DNA from 2 places in the Peribacillus sp. FSL H8-0477 genome. Region 1 is predicted to be linked to the other one. Evidence: riboswitches for the same ligand, from Rfam matches in the RefSeq annotation. Region 1 holds a riboswitch; the other holds the start of a gene.
What was found. Region 1 has a riboswitch for cobalamin ahead of MHI18_RS10890 (ABC transporter substrate-binding protein). Riboswitches for the same ligand answer to the same signal wherever they lie in the genome.
Positions count from the first base shown of each region.

Region 1 (8,182 bases):
AGTTTAGTTGTTGGGACAAGATCAGATAATTGGGATCGAGTAATTCCTGCGATTTGTAACGCTTCTTCATCCCAATCCAGTGTTTTAAGATTCATCATGCCAGTGGCAGAAGCCAGCGAATGATCGACTACATATTGATCAAAAAACTTTTTAAAAATATATTCCTTAATGCCAATGTATTTTGTTGCTTTGGAGGCGATCTCAGGGAGTTCATTTACCAACCAAGCGATTTTGGACAATGGTGACATCGGATGAATAGGTGTTCCAGTCCGTTTATAAATCTCATGCCCATTCAACTGATTTTTGATTTTACGAGACCATGCTTCGCTTCGGTTATCTGCCCAAGTAATACAGGGTGTGAGTGGTTGGTCCTGTTCATCCATTGCTATGACGCTATGCATAGCACTACTGAATGAAATAAAGGATAACGTCTTATTAGAGTGAAGCTTCATAATCGTTGAAAGGGCTTGCAAAACAGCTTGGAAAATTTCTTCTGGGTTTTGTTCAGCTGTGGAACTATCCGGCGTGTGAAGGGGGTAACCGATATTTGCTTGCTGGATTACTTCGCCTTTTTCACTAAATAAGACAGCTTTCGTACTCGTTGTACCAATATCTATACCTACCATATAATCAGTCATTATCGAGCCCAACTCCTTTAGCTAGCATTTGCTGTGACATCCATAAATCGTCTACTTTTCCTTGAACATCATCAAAATTCTTATGTAAAGACTTAATCATGAGTGAGCGATCTTTTGCTTTAATAGCCTCAATATAAAGAGCATGATTTTCCATTATTCGTGTGAAGTCATTGTATGTTTCCTGGAAACGACCCCGCATTGACAAGAGAATAAAACTTTCCATGACGGGTTTTAAATTGTTCCAAATCATTAAGATATGGGAGTGGTTGACTGATCGGATAATGGTTTCATGGAATAATAGATCCTGATATGAAAACTCGTCCGCATCACGATATTTTATAGCAACGTGCATCATTTCAAGAATTTTACTTAGTTCTTTGGTTAAATCATCGGTGTCTATTCTGACAAGTCGTTCAAATACAAACGATTCGATAAGGAGACGTACATCGTAAATTTCATTAATATCTTTTTCTGTTAAACCTATAACGACAGCACCCATTCTTTCTAGACGAATGATGTTTTCAGATGCTAGTTTTTTTAGTGCATCTCGGACAGGGGAACGACTCGCAGCAAAATCTGCTGCCAATTTATTTTCCGATAGTATGGCACCGCTTTCAATTAATCCGGCGATAATACGCATTCTTAGCTCGCATGTTATCCGCTCACCCACTGATGCCTTTAACAGCCATTTTTCTGGGTATAGAAAATTAGTAGATTCAGACATGATGTCACCTTCTTTGCTATTCATTCAAGTACACTTGTATACAAGTATTATAATCAAGCTATTTTAGAATGCAAGCGTTTTATTTATCTATTCAGAACATGTATAAGGTAAAATTAGATAGGATTCGTATTTAAGTCTGTTAAGACAGTTTTTAACAAGAAATTTACTATTCAGTAAAGGAAATCCGTTCGAAATACAGGTTATAGTGTATAATCGACATACATAAAAAAATCATATAAGTTAAGAAATAGGTGTCTTTTTTATAAAGACTTAAAAGGGAAGTTGGTGTCATTCCAACGCGGTCCCGCCACTGTAAATGGGGTAAACGGCATAGCCACTGTAGTTCCTATGGGAAGGCGTCGTGTGCAATACCCATGAGCCAGGAGACCTGCCTGTTTTCGTGCACTTTTTATACCTGCGAGGATAGGTTGGTGTGTGGCTTTTTTCTATTTGTCATAATCGGCCATACAACAATCTCCAATTCATATTGGGGATTTTTTATTTGTGCAGCAAAGACTGGGAGGATTTAAAAAATGAGAAAATTAGGCATGAAGCTATTTGCAGGTATTTTGGTCATCGGGATCTTGACAGGCTGCGGCAGTGAAGTAGAGGAGAAGCAGCAACAGTCCACTTCAGAGATGGATAGAGGTGAAACAGCGGTATTTCCTGTGACATTGAAGGATGCAACGGGTGAACAGGTTACTATTGAACAAGAACCACAAAAAATCGTTTCACTTATTCCAAGCAATACTGAGATAGCCTTTGCTATGGATCTAGGTGAAAAAATTGTCGGTGTCTCAGATTATGATAATTATCCAAAAGAAACCGCTGATATTGAGAAAATAGGAGACCTTGAATTTAATATAGAAAAAATTATTTCCCTGAGTCCTGATCTAGTGTTAGCCCACGGGTCCACATTGAATAGTGCGAAGGAAGGTCTGCAACAACTGAAGGATTCAGGTATTTCAGTAGTAGTCATCAATGATGCAGCAAACTTCGAGGATGTCTATACATCTATTGAGATGCTTGGTAAGGCAACAGGAGCCGATCATAAAGCAAACGTTCTTATTGATGAAATGAAGACAAAGTTACGTACTATCGAAGAAAAAGCTGCAGAGATTAAACCGCATGAACAAAAGAAAGTTTTAGTGGAGGTTTCCGGATCTCCAGAGATATATGTGACGGGAAAAAACACCTTCATGGATGAAATGCTGAAGCTGATCAACGCGAAAAATGCCGCAGCCGATCAAGAGGGCTGGGCTAAGATGGAAGAGGAATCGATGATTGAAGAGGATCCGGATGTCATTATTACGACGTATGGCCGTTATGTAGATGATGTAACAAGCGATATTTTAAATCGTAATGGTTGGGAAGCAGTCACTGCTATTAAAGAAAAACAGGTGGTTGACGTGGATGAAGATCTTGTTACTCGTTCAGGTCCAAGGCTGGCAGAGGGAGTAGATGAACTTGCCAAAGCGGTCTATCCAGACGTATTTAAATAAAAAAGTAATCTACGTGCTGGCAATCGCCTTTTTGACAGCGTCGTTCCTTGCAGGAGTTTCAATCGGTGCGGTTTCTGTGCCAATCATGGATTTGCTGAAAATACTTGCTAAAGAAATTCTGAACTTCCCTATTGAACAGACGAATGAAATGTATACCAATATTGTTATGAATATTCGTTTACCGCGGGTTATTTTAGCTGGACTTGTCGGGGCCTCATTGGCTGTTTCAGGGGCTGCTTTTCAGGGGCTTTTGCGAAACCCATTAGCCGACCCATATACACTCGGTGTTTCATCAGGAGCATCGTTAGGCGCGGTGATTGTGTTGTTTTTCTCCTTCTCTTTGCCGATAATCGGTCCGTTTACACTTCCGGTATTTAGTGTGTCGTTTTCATTTGCGACCATTTTTGCCGTTCTGTTTTTTGCCCGGAAAATTGACAGGTCAATGAAAGTTGAATCGATTATCTTAACCGGTATTATTTTCAGCTCATTTCTAGGGGCATTTATCTCGTTGATGATTGCGTTAACGGGTAATGAACTGCGGCAGATTATTGGGTGGCTGCTGGGCAGTGTGTCGATGCGAGGCTGGAGTTATATCACGATTATCCTGCCTTTCTTCCTAGTTGGTGTACTAGTCTTGATGCTGAATGCAAAGGAATTGAATGCTCTATCCTTTGGGGAAGACAGGGCACAGCATCTGGGAGTAAATGTGAAACGCCGCAAGCTGACGATTCTAACTGCCGGAGCATTGCTGACTGGAGCAGCTGTAGCGGTTTCAGGAACGATTGGTTTTGTTGGTCTGGTCGTGCCGCATTTTATCCGGCAGTTATGCGGTCCCGATCATAAACATTTATTGCCGCTTTCTCTACTCTCAGGAGGGGGATTTTTAATTTTCGCTGACCTTGTATCAAGGACCATTATCGCACCAACTGAATTACCGATTGGCGTCATTACTGCTTTGATTGGTGCTCCTGTTTTTGCAGCGATATTAATGAAAAACAGAACAGGAAGAAGGAGATAACATGCTTAAGGTAAAAGAGCTGACCGGAGGCTACGCTGAAGAACCTGTCATTCACTCCCTATCCTTTGCTGTTCGCAAGGGGGAATTATTCGGAATTTTAGGACCGAATGGCAGCGGGAAAACGACATTATTACATATGATAAGCGGGATTATGCGTTCAGACACTGGCAGCATCTATATAAAGGGTCTGCCTATCCAGAGCTATTCCGCAAAGCAGCTGGCAAGAACGGTAGCAGTACTGCCGCAGCATTCTTCCCAAACCTTTTCCTACACTGTAAAAGAAACGGTTTCGCTTGGCCGTTATGCTCATCAATCTGGCTGGTTGAATACCTGGACAGAGGAGGATGAACGAATCGTGCAAGAGGTGATGGAGCAGACTGGTGTCCTAGCCTTTCAGGATAAAAGCATGAATGAGCTGTCAGGTGGTGAAATACAACGGGTAATGCTCTCGCAAGCCTTGGCGCAGCAACCAGAAATTCTTTTGCTTGATGAACCGACCAATCACTTAGATCTTTCCTATCAAAAAGATTTGCTTGATATGATGAAGAAATGGTCTGTGGAGAAGGGCTTAACCGTTATCTCGATTTTTCACGATTTAAATTTAGCCGCTCTGTATTGTGATAATCTCCTGCTCTTGGAAAAAGGAAGAATCCAAATCATTGATACTCCGAATAATGTGCTCCAACAGGAGAGGATTCAGCATGTATATAAGACCAAAATTGAAAAGCATCCACACCCTGTGCTGCCGAAGCCTCAAATGTTTATCGTTCCCGAAAAACAGGCAGGTGATAATCAGGAAATAAAAATAGAGCAGCGGTATGTAACGCAGACTGAAGAATATATTTCGCTGCGTTCACCGATTCCGCTGCGTACGATGTCATCCGGAGTAACAGGAGCTGGTACCGGCTGGTATGATACGTTTGTTAATCGGCATGTTAACCACGATTATAATTGTGAGGACCATCTAGAAGAAATGAACTTGTTTTTACAGGAGCGAGGATTTGATCCTGCGGAAACGGTAGGGATGATGACGGCTGTTGACCTTCGATATGCAGTCTATCAGTTCTATCAGGATCGAGACTTTTCAATTTTTATTATTGTAACAGCGGGTGTTGGAAATGCTGTTGATGCATCAAGAGCAAGTGAACATACGGAAGACAGCTCACCTGGAACGATCAATACCTGGATTTTTATAAACGCAAAACTTGCAGAAGAAGCGTTCATTCACAGTATTGTTACGGCGACTGAGGCGAAAGTGAAGGCTTTGATGCAGCTTAATGTTATGGATTACATCACCCACTCTAGCGCGACGGGGACATCAACAGACAGTGTACTGGTTGCTGCGACCCAAAGGGGCACCTTTTTGCCATACGGCGGGACAGCAACGCCGCTCGGGAAGTTAATCGGTAAAGGTGTCTATGAATGTACGATGAAGGCGTTACAGAAAAATCAGTATACGAGGGAGGATGAATGATGCTTCCTCATTTACTTGCACTCAGTCTTGCATTCTTGTTAGATCGATTAATCGGGGACCCGCCATCTTGGCCGCATCCAGTTAAATGGATGGGGGCTTACATTGCAAAACTGGATCGATTACTTAATCAGGGTCATGCAAAGAAAAGAAAAGGGTTGCTGATGATGAGTAGTTTATTGCTCATAGTTTTTACGCTGACGAGTGTCATTGTTTACCTTGCCTATCAACAGCATGTGGCGGCGGGTATTCTGGTTGAGGCAGTGATTATTTCGACTACACTGGCCCAAAAGAGCTTACATATTGCGGGAATGGATGTTTATAGACCCTTGGCTTTGGCAGATCTTACTGAAGCAAGAAGTAAGCTTTCGTATATTGTTGGCCGAGATACCGATCAGCTTCATGAAGGAGAAATTGTCCGAGCAACCGTCGAGACTATTGCTGAAAATACCAGTGATGGCATTACAGCTCCGCTATTCTGGGCGTTCATTGGCGGAGCGCCCTTGGCTATGATGTATCGGGCTATTAACACATGTGATTCAATGGTTGGATATCAAAATAAGCAATACCTTGATTTCGGGTGGGCATCAGCAAAAATGGACGATATCGTCAATTGGATACCGGCCCGTTTAACAGGGCTGCTGATGCTGCTTAATCCAAATAGGGGACCGCATTCTTTTAGAAAGCGTGCGGCGATTGTAGTACGTGACGCCAAGATGCATCCGAGTCCGAACAGCGGCTGGGGAGAAGCTGCTGTTGCTGCCTTGCTCGGTGTGCAGCTTGGGGGAGTCAATTATTATAAAGGTATCATATCTAATCGAGCGAAGATGGGAGAATCAGTCATTCCACTTCAAGCAAATCATATTAAACTTACAACCCAAATCATGCATAGGACCTCATGGTTATTTATGCTGATGCTCTGGATAGGAGGGATTCTGCTTGCAACTGCCGCTTCATGGATCTAATCCACATTATTTATATCAATCACTAAAAGTTACGATGCCAGACAGCTTTTACGATTTCAGTGCCAATATTAATCCGCTTGGACCACCAGCAGGATTAAAGGAACAGTGGCCATCTTTTTTTGAGTCAATCTTAGAGTATCCAGATCCTGAAACTAGAGAACTAACGGAGCTGGCTGCAAGTATGGAACATGTTTCAGAGAACTCCATTCTCTTTGGGAATGGAGGGGCAGAATTGATTTCATTAACTGCTCGAATGCTGGCAGGTAAAAACGTTCTAATTATTCAACCTGCTTTTTCTGAATATGCCGCTGCATGTTTAGCAAATCAATGTACCATTACAAATTACATCCTCAAAGAGCCAGAGTGGAAGTTGGATGTCGAAGGCTTGAAACCGTTAATTAAAAATCAGGATGCGCTTTATTTATGTACGCCCAATAATCCTACAGGCATGTCTTATGCCAAGGAAGATGTGTTAGAGCTCCTAACTGCTTGCCAGAAAGAAAATTGTCTAGTGATTCTTGATGAAGCTTTTTATGACTTTGTCCTTGACCCTTTTACATACCGAACGTATCTCAGTCGTTTCGCAAATTTGATTATTCTTCGCTCGATGACCAAAATGTTTGCGATGCCAGGAGTCCGCCTTGGATATCTACTCGCGCATCCAGGTATTATTGATGCCTTACAGTCTTTTAAACCACATTGGAGTGTCAGCAGCTTGGCTCAGAAAGCAGGTTCAATCTGCTTAAGAGAGATCGTTCATCAGAAAGAAACGGTTGAATATATTGAAAAGCAGAAGAGACAGCTTCAATCTTTCTATAAGACGACCGGCCTGGTAATCTCTCAAAGCTCGGTGAATTTCTATTTACTTAGAGATCCAGAACTAGATGATACCAAATACTTATTAACTTATTTGTTAGGAAAGGGTATTGTGCCGCGCCATACATATAATTTTCCCGGACTAGATGGTAAATGGCTTCGATTTGCGGTTAAAGGTGAACGGGATCATGCCGTATTGATGGAGGAGTTCACACAATGGAAAAAGCACCGATCTACTTTGTAACCGGAGGAGTTAGAAGCGGAAAAAGTACATTTGCAGAGAAATTGACAAGACAATGCAGCCAAGATTTGAACAGAGGTTTAGTTTATATTGCCTGTGGAAGAGCGCGTGATGAAGAAATGGCGCTGCGTATTAGTAAGCATCAAGAACAGCGAGAGCAAAGCAATGTAACTTGGCAGATTAGAGAGTTTCCAACCAATATTGAGGAATCTGTAAAAACCTTTGATCATAAACCTGTTGTCTTGATAGATTGTTTAACGACATTGCTTGATAATGAACTGTTTTCAGCAAATACGGAATGGAGCCAAATTCAGGCCAGCCAAGTATACGACAAAATTCTTGCCGGTCTTGAAACGATTCAGCAAAATGTAAGTTCCTTAGTACTTGTCAGCAATGAAGTGCTTCACGAGTATAGTCATTTTTCTTCCGTCCAGCTGTATCAAAGAACGTTGGGTTTGCTGCATCAAGAGATTGTTCAGCGTGCTGAAAAAGCTTATGTAGTGGAATCAGGTATACCTGTCATGATGAAAGGACCCCAATCGTGAGCGCACTTATTGGGTTCCTCATTAATCTGCAATTTTTCACCGCTATACCGATTAAACGTGAATTCCCAATGGACAACAAGTACCTGCACCGCGCAATACAGACCTTTCCGTTAGTTGGTTTGCTGTTAGGCTGTTTAATGAGCGGGACACTTTATCTGTTTGTCGAATGGACGCCCTTCTCAACCAGTGCGATTGCATTTATGATTTGGCTGCTGACTATTGGTCTAACCGGAGGGCTTCATCTTGACGGCTGGATTGATGC
Region 1 covers NZ_JBBODE010000001.1:2,162,770-2,170,951, reverse strand. The annotation lists gene gntK (gluconokinase) at 1-638, opposite strand, end outside; gene MHI18_RS10895 (GntR family transcriptional regulator) at 631-1,362, opposite strand; cobalamin riboswitch at 1,595-1,772, shown strand; gene MHI18_RS10890 (ABC transporter substrate-binding protein) at 1,896-2,864, shown strand; gene MHI18_RS10885 (FecCD family ABC transporter permease) at 2,830-3,882, shown strand; gene MHI18_RS10880 (adenosylcobinamide amidohydrolase) at 3,884-5,356, shown strand; gene cbiB (adenosylcobinamide-phosphate synthase CbiB) at 5,356-6,318, shown strand; gene MHI18_RS10870 (pyridoxal phosphate-dependent aminotransferase) at 6,293-7,378, shown strand; gene MHI18_RS10865 (bifunctional adenosylcobinamide kinase/adenosylcobinamide-phosphate guanylyltransferase) at 7,351-7,920, shown strand; gene cobS (adenosylcobinamide-GDP ribazoletransferase) at 7,917-8,182, shown strand, end outside.

Region 2 (8,182 bases), on a different contig from region 1:
GTCCTAAAGAAAAAAAAGTGCTTGAAGAATTAAAAAGTATGGAAGTGCTTGATATGACACCGCTCGATGCAATCAATATCTTATATAAACTGCAAAAAAAATTAAAATCGTAACGATGAGGTGATCATGTGGGGAAGATTGTTCAGCTGGATGAGTCTTTATCCAATAAAATTGCAGCCGGAGAAGTAGTCGAACGCCCTGCCTCAGTTGTAAAGGAATTGCTGGAGAATGCCATTGATGCAAACAGCACTATCATTGAAATTGAGATTGAAGAAGCAGGACTAAGCAAGATTCGAATTATTGATAATGGTGACGGGATTATGGATGACGATGTCAAACGAGCATTCCAACGGCATGCAACCAGTAAGATTAAGGACGAACATGATTTATTTAGAATACGAACGCTTGGCTTCCGCGGGGAAGCTCTGCCAAGTATTGCGTCTGTGTCTATTTTTGAGTTGAAAACAAGTACAGGTGACGGTCCAGGAACAAGGATTCTGCTTGAAGGCGGAGCGATTAAGGAATATGAAGCTTCTTCAAGTCGAAAAGGGACAGATATTAGTGTATCGGGGTTATTTTACAATACTCCAGCGCGTCTAAAATATATGAAAACCATTCATACTGAACTCGGTAATATTAGTGATATCGTCAATAGATTAGCGCTTTCGCATCCCGAAGTATCATTTCGGTTAACGCATAATGAGAAGAAGTTACTTCATACCAATGGAAACGGTGATGTCCGGCAGGTGTTGTCAGCTATTTATGGAATAAACATTGCACGGAAAATGATTCCAATAAACGGTGAAACGTTAGATTTTAAGATATCCGGCTATCTTGCCCTGCCAGAAATTACTCGAGCTTCGCGTAATTATATTTCAACGATGATAAACGGTCGCTTTATCAAAAATTATGCACTGGCTAAGGCTATTTCTGAAGGGTATCATACGTTGCTTCCAATCGGCAGGTTTCCAGTCGTACTGTTGTCAATTGAGATGGATCCGATTTTGGTTGATGTAAATGTACATCCGTCCAAGATGGAAGTCAGGCTCAGTAAAGAACAAGAACTAGGATTATTAATTACCCAAACGATTAAAGAAGCTTTTAAAGAGCGTGTCCTGATTCCAGCAGGCTTTGCACCTGTAAAAAAAGAACAGCCTGTCTCGGAACAAACCGCATTTGATTTAGATCATGTTGTAAAAACGGGTAAAGATATTCTTGCCAAGGGGCAGCAACAAGCTGCACTTATTCGGGAAACGATTGAAAAAGAACAGCAGCTTATCAATCAAGAAGTACTTCCACAAAGCACGAATCAAGCATTTGTTATGCCAGACGAGAATGAAGATCCTTTTTCAACAGATGTGGATTTCCTGAATGACAATGCTGCACAAGAGGATGTTTTCGAAGAAGAAGGGCAGCAACCGGCTTATCAACAGGTAGAAAAGAATGCTCCAAGAGTACCGCCGCTTTATCCAATTGGACAAATGCACGGAACGTATATATTTGCTCAAAATGAAAATGGCTTATACCTCATTGATCAGCACGCTGCACAAGAACGAATAAAATATGAATATTTTTCCGAAAAAGTAGGCAGAGTTGAAAATGAATTGCAGGAAATGCTTGTTCCGATGACCTTTGAATTTTCCTCTGACGAATGCATGCGCATTGAAGAGCATAAAGAAGAACTTGAAAAGGTAGGCGTCTTCCTAGAAGAATTCGGGCACAATGCCTTCATTGTACGTGCCCATCCACAATGGTTTCCGACCGGAATTGAACAGGAAATTATCGAAGATATGATTGAACAACTGCTGACCATGAAGAAGGTCGATGTAAAAAAACTTCGTGAAGAAGCGGCTATTATGATGAGCTGTAAAGCATCAATCAAAGCCAACCGCCACCTGCGAAATGATGAAATTCAAGCCCTGCTTGATGAACTAAGACGCACCACCGACCCCTTCACGTGTCCGCATGGTCGTCCAATCATCATTCACTATTCGATTTACGATATGGAGAAAATGTTCAAACGAGTGATGTAAATAAAATACTCCATTCATACCTCTGTACCCTACAGCGTTAGACACTTGTCTACCTGTAGGGTATTTTTTTGACTGAAAGCCTTAAGGACAGAATATCTTCCTATCTTTATATACAAAAGTTTTTCTTCTGATTTTACCATCTAAGAGGCTATAGCTTATTCTTTTTTTCTTTACTTGAATAGATTATAGTCAGGACAATATTTGTTTATCATTTCCGATATGCAGGATTGTTCAAAAATGATAAAGGAGAAATCGATTTGTCGCAACCAAATATACCTAATATTTCGCCTGCTATCACCCTTACTAGGGACGACGCTATTAACTTGCTCTTAGCATCCATTGCGATGGAAGAATTAGGCCTCGCCCATATCATTAATGCAGAAGGAGAAAAAATCCAATATGCACTAGGTACCATACCTGGCTTAACTCCTGCATCTACATTAGCGAATATATTAGAAGTAAATGAAAGCGTGCAAGATACCCTCAGTCTGGCCGTGAAAAAGGAAATGTTATTAAACAGTAAATTAAAACAAGTGACTCAAATCTCCTCTTCTACAGGAGCAACGGGTATAACCGGACCCACAGGGCCTACAGGAGCGACGGGTTCAACCGGACCCACAGGGCCTACAGGAGCGACAGGCATAACAGGACCCACAGGACCTACAGGAGCTGGACCTACAGGAGCAACCGGTGGTGGTGATTTCATTGAAACGCTGAAGATAGGGGATATTGATAATTTAATTCCTTTTAACGCTGGTAGTGGAAACAACCAAGCCATAGGGGCCTTAGCTTTTAATGGCCAACAAACAACCATAAGTAGACTGGCTGCTTACGTTACTCAAATAGGCGTTGGTTCAGGTGTTTTTCAAATGGCTGTTCTAGAACCAGACAGTCCGACACAAGCTACAGTAATTGCGGTGACTACTGTTGCAAACGCTATAACAGCAGGTCTATTCATCTTACCTCTAACTGCACCTGTTACGCTTTCCGGGGATAAAGTTTATTATCTTGCTGTATACAATCAAGTGAATGGTTCAACTATAGGTGGTCGAATTACAGGGACATTAACAGTAGTGGAGGCTTCCCCCATCAACTTTAGATCACAAAACCTTCCGGAATTAGCAATTGGTCAGACTATAAATACAAGTGATGTGAGTTTACTTTCATCGCCTTACGTTGCAGGGTTGGCCTAGAGAATAGTTTGCTATGCTCATTTTATTTGAATTTGATTACCATTAAGAGAGGCACCTCTTCTGTGTGGATAGGTTGATGTCTTCCAATCAACTATACCAAACGATGAGATGCTTTTTTTATGCTTATTTTGTTAATAACAATCAATCGTTTGTTTAAGACAAGATTACTTAAAGAGGTCAAATGAGGAGCCGTTTGCTTTGATACAAAGAAGGGTACATCTCAAATATTAGTAAATTTTAGGAGTGTTGTAGATGGAGATCAAAAGTGGCTCTGGACAAGTAATTACTTCACTGAATGATTGGTTTAGGCATTCTCCACCGGCTGCAGGTGAGCGGCACTGGAAGGAGGGAAGAAGCGCGAAAGAATTGGCGAAATACTGGATGAAAAATGGGGAATTAATCGTTGTTCCTAATGAACTGCAGTCTCTATTTAACAGCAATCCCGTAACCAGTGAGTTGTTGGTTGAATCGGTTATTCCTGAATGTACAACAAAGTTAGATAATTTTGGAAAAGGAAGAATGCACGATTTATTATTGATTGGGAAAAAGGATGAATGTTCAATTGTTATCTCTATAGAGGCCAAGGCTGATGAAACCTTTGGGCCTACGATAGCCGAACGCCACAGAAATAATTCAGTAAATTCTAAAATTGACGAGCGTATAAACCTTCTTTCGAAACAATTATTTTTGGATGTGAATATTGAATCATTAAGGTACCAGCTGCTGCACGGAATAGCTGGTACCCTGCTTGAGGCAAAGAAGCAAAAAGCAGATTTTGCTGTGTTTGTTGTTCAGGAGTTTACTACCCCACTTACAAATCCAAAAAAACAGCAAAAAAATTCAGCTGATTTGAACCTGTTTATCAGCACACTAGTTAATGAGCCTGTAAATTTAAAGGAGGGATTCGGGTGCCGGTGGGAAATGAAGAAGCCAATGAACCGTCACTGTTTTTTGGAAAAATTAGAACCGAAGTGAAGTAGATAAAAAGACTAAAATATTGGGAGGGTGATTTTTGGACTATTTGATTATGAGTATCATTTTAGTCATCTGCTTTTATTATCTATTTCTACGAAGCAATGTTAGGAAGGAATGGGGGAAACTTTCTCCATCTTCTTCGATTTTACCCTACCTTTGTTTTGGAGGGACAGTTGCTTATTTTGGAGCACAAATTTTTGAGTTGGAATGGCTATATGGGATTACTCTATATTCGGTAATTGGAGTTTTAGTAAGTGAACGGCAGCTAAATATAGCTAAAAAGATCGTTTTAGGCGTTTTTATTCTTTTTCTACTATCTGTTTTTCGTGTGCCAACAGATGATTCGTTTAAGGAGTATATCAGCAGTAAAGATAGCTACCAATGCATACGTGATTACGAATGTGTAAAAATAACATCTAAGAAAACACCTGATGGTCGGCAAGAAACAGTAGTGGAAATTCTTAAGATTAAGGGGCGCTTTTTTGAATGGAAGCTGTTTTATGCTATAGGCTCCCTGACACTTGAGAATGATAAAGGAGAAGAAGAGACATTGAGAGGATTTAATATTGCTGGATTTTGGTATGATCGATAGACCAAACATGCCCCAGTGAGTAGGAGAAAAAGAAGCCGAGATACTCGGCTTCTTTTTTGCTCTCTTATGGGAGATAAAGCAGAATATTGTAAAATTATAGTATAATATAGTTATATTTACTAATTTTAATTATTGGTTATTTATTAGGAAAAGGGGTTGTGGTTTGTTTGAATCATTATATTTGTGAGACTTGTGGGGTTCAGTATGAATGCTCTAATGAAGTACCTGAAGAATGTATGATTTGCGGGGAGGAAAGACAGTATATTAGTTCGAAAGGCCAGACTTGGACAACCTTGGATAAGATGATCGAAGAGGGTGCATATAAGAATACAATTCTTGTGGAAGAAGAACACTTATATAGCATAAACACTCATCCAGGTTTTGGAATTGGACAAACGGCTTATCTGATAAAAGAGAAGCAGTTTAATTTATTGTGGGATTGTATAACCTATCTTGACCAAACGACGATAAGACATATTGAAGATTTAGGTGGAATTGATGCGATAGCTTTATCTCATCCTCATTATTATTCTAGTCAAGTAGAGTGGGCTGAAGCTTTTAACAGCCCCATTTATATTCATGAAGATGATAGAGAATGGGTGACGAGACCCAGTGAACATATCATTTTTTGGTCTGGTGAGTCATTTGAATTGCAAGAGGGTATCATCCTGCAGCGAATAGGAGGTCATTTTAAGGGAGGTACAATTTTGGAATGGAAAAATGGAAATAGTCAGAAGGGAGTTTTATTAACAGGGGATATTATTCGAGTTGTAGCTGACCGGGAATGGGTAAGTTTTATGTACAGTTATCCGAATTTTATTCCCCTTCCAAGTAATAATGTAGAAAGGATTTCACGCAGAATAAGAGAATGCAAATTTGATAAATTATATGACGCATTCAATCGTGTGATTAAAGAAGAGGCCAAGCATAGAGTACAAAAGTCGGCATCACGATATATAGAAGCAGTAAACGGAACGTTATTTACGACATAAATGGAGAAAACAGCAGTGATTAAATCCTGAATATGGTATACTAACTGTAAATGAATAAACTCGCAGAAAAAGGGTGCTGAATAGTTCAGCGCAATAGGGAATTCGGTGTAAATCCGAAGCTGTTTCCGCAACTGTAAGTGCTAATGAAATAAGAGAAAACCACTGTTTTTCTAATGAATGAGGACGAAACTGCTGTTCATTAGAGATAAATGGGAAGGTTCTTAGAGTAAAATGATGCACAAGCCAGGAGACCTGCCCTTTTTTGATCGTATTTTGCTCTTCGGAAGTTAGGAGGATTGTATGGCGTATACCTCCTTTTTTGCGTGTTTAAAATAGGAAGTTATGCCGGCCAATATCCTTTGGCCGGCTTTTCGTTGTGGCTTTTTAGCTAAAAATACAGCGGTTTATTCATTACTTTTACCTATTAAGGAGGGTACTCATTTTGACTAAGAAAGATTTTCGTTTTATGTGCTATCCATACATGCGTGAGTCAATTTCCACTGTGGATTTTGAAATTAGGACGGATTCACTGACTACACGTATTGGTTTAGCGGCTTCATTAACAAAAGACATATCTGTTATATACAATGATCTATTGTACTTATGTGATATGGGGTATAACTTAAATGGCTCAGTACGCGGACGCATTGGTATTACCCAGGAGGACTTGAATCGCTTAAGTACGATGTACGATTTTTATCGCGAACAAGTCAAGGAATCCATTGAAACCTTTGTGCTTCCACAAGGAACAACAGCGGCTTGCGTCCTGCATACTTGCCGCAGTGAGGCAAAGAAATCAGTTCGTGCGCTCCATAAAGTCAGCACAGAACAAAAAATTCCTAGGATTCTTTTTGATTACACCCACTTGCTTGCCAATGTTTTCTTTGTTATGGCTGTCTATGTTAATAAATTGCATGGTGTAGAAGAAATCCCTCATATCAGTATTTGCTATGACGTTACACCTATGTAGATGTTCCAGAGAAATAGTAACTTTAGAAAAGTGGGGAAAAATGATGAAAAACACGAAATGGTTAATTGTACTTCTTCTCTCGGTCTTTTTTATTTTAGCAGGCTGCGGCAATGAAGAAACTGAAAATAAATCAGATAAAGGGACTGAAACCAACACTGAAACGGCAGTCAATCAGGAGTTACCGTATACGATAACAGATGATATGGGAAAAGAAGTAACGTTTGAAAAAGTTCCAGAAAAAGTAGTATCACTTCAGCCAAGCAATACCGAAATTCTATTTGCATTAGATGCCGGGGATAAAGTGATTGGAGCTACTGAATTTGATGATTACCCAGCTGAAGCAGCAAAAATCGAACGTGTATCTGATTCAATGACGATCAATGCTGAAAAGATTATCGCCCTGAAACCCGATGTTGTCATTGCCTATACAATCGGTGACATGGATACGTTAAAACCACTTGAAGATGCTGGAATAAAAGTATTCGTTATTCAATCTGCTACATCTTTTGAAGAGGTATACAGCGATATAAATCAAATAGCCCAAGTCATGAATGTAGAAGAAAAAGGCAGTGAATTAATAAAAACGATTAAAAAGAAGATTACCGATGTATCAGACAAAGTAGCAAACGTAAATAAAACTGCTATCTACTTTGAAATCAGTCCATCACCTGAATTATATACAGCTGGGAATGGAACATTTCAAAATGAAATTCTTGAAAAAGCGGGAATTGCGAATATCTTTGACGATCAAGAAGGATGGCCAAGTGTATCTGAAGAAGAAGTTATCAAGCGTAATCCAGCAGTTATCACAACAACCGTAGGTTATATGGAAGATCCGGTCGGTGAAATAAAATCCCGAAAAGGATGGGAGTCTATTAGAGCTGTTACGGAAGGGAAGATATATCAATTTGATGAAAGCATGATGAGCCGACCTGGACCGCGAATAGGGGACGCTGTTGAATTAGCTGCTAAAACTATTTATCCCGATGTATTTAAATAAGGAATAAAAAAAATCATCCTTCTTTATGGAGGATGATTTTTTATTCCTTATCTATTGAACTTCTATAACAAAGACATAACTTGCATCTCCTTTTTCCCAACTTGCAAAGATATCATATATATATACACCTTTTTCTTTGGGGGCAGTCAAGAGATGATTAGTAATCATAGTACTCTCTGATTGTTGGTCTTGACTCCATTTGGATGCTGTCAATGTATCTTTAAGAGGTTCGTTTTTAAATTCAACTTTTATTTTGGCTTCAGCAGGTACAATCATAGGTTTAAGATCTTGATGTTGAATAATCTCAGGTGGAGAAATCGTATCAACACACTCAGAACGTAAAAGGCCATTCCAACAGTAAGATGCTGGTGCGGTTGGAACAACCTTATTATGAATGGTTACGATTGGTACAGGTGGATCTGATTGA
Region 2 covers NZ_JBBODE010000002.1:1,562,378-1,570,559, forward strand. The annotation lists gene mutS (DNA mismatch repair protein MutS) at 1-113, shown strand, start outside; gene mutL (DNA mismatch repair endonuclease MutL) at 129-2,033, shown strand; gene MHI18_RS19325 (collagen-like triple helix repeat-containing protein) at 2,291-3,226, shown strand; gene MHI18_RS19330 (DUF6946 family protein) at 3,479-4,201, shown strand; gene MHI18_RS19335 (hypothetical protein) at 4,239-4,793, shown strand; gene MHI18_RS19340 (MBL fold metallo-hydrolase) at 4,961-5,785, shown strand; cobalamin riboswitch at 5,840-6,059, shown strand; gene MHI18_RS19345 (hypothetical protein) at 6,252-6,755, shown strand; gene MHI18_RS19350 (ABC transporter substrate-binding protein) at 6,796-7,755, shown strand; gene MHI18_RS19355 (hypothetical protein) at 7,807-8,031, opposite strand.
Region 2: another riboswitch for cobalamin. It lies ahead of MHI18_RS19345 (hypothetical protein); the one in region 1 lies ahead of MHI18_RS10890 (ABC transporter substrate-binding protein).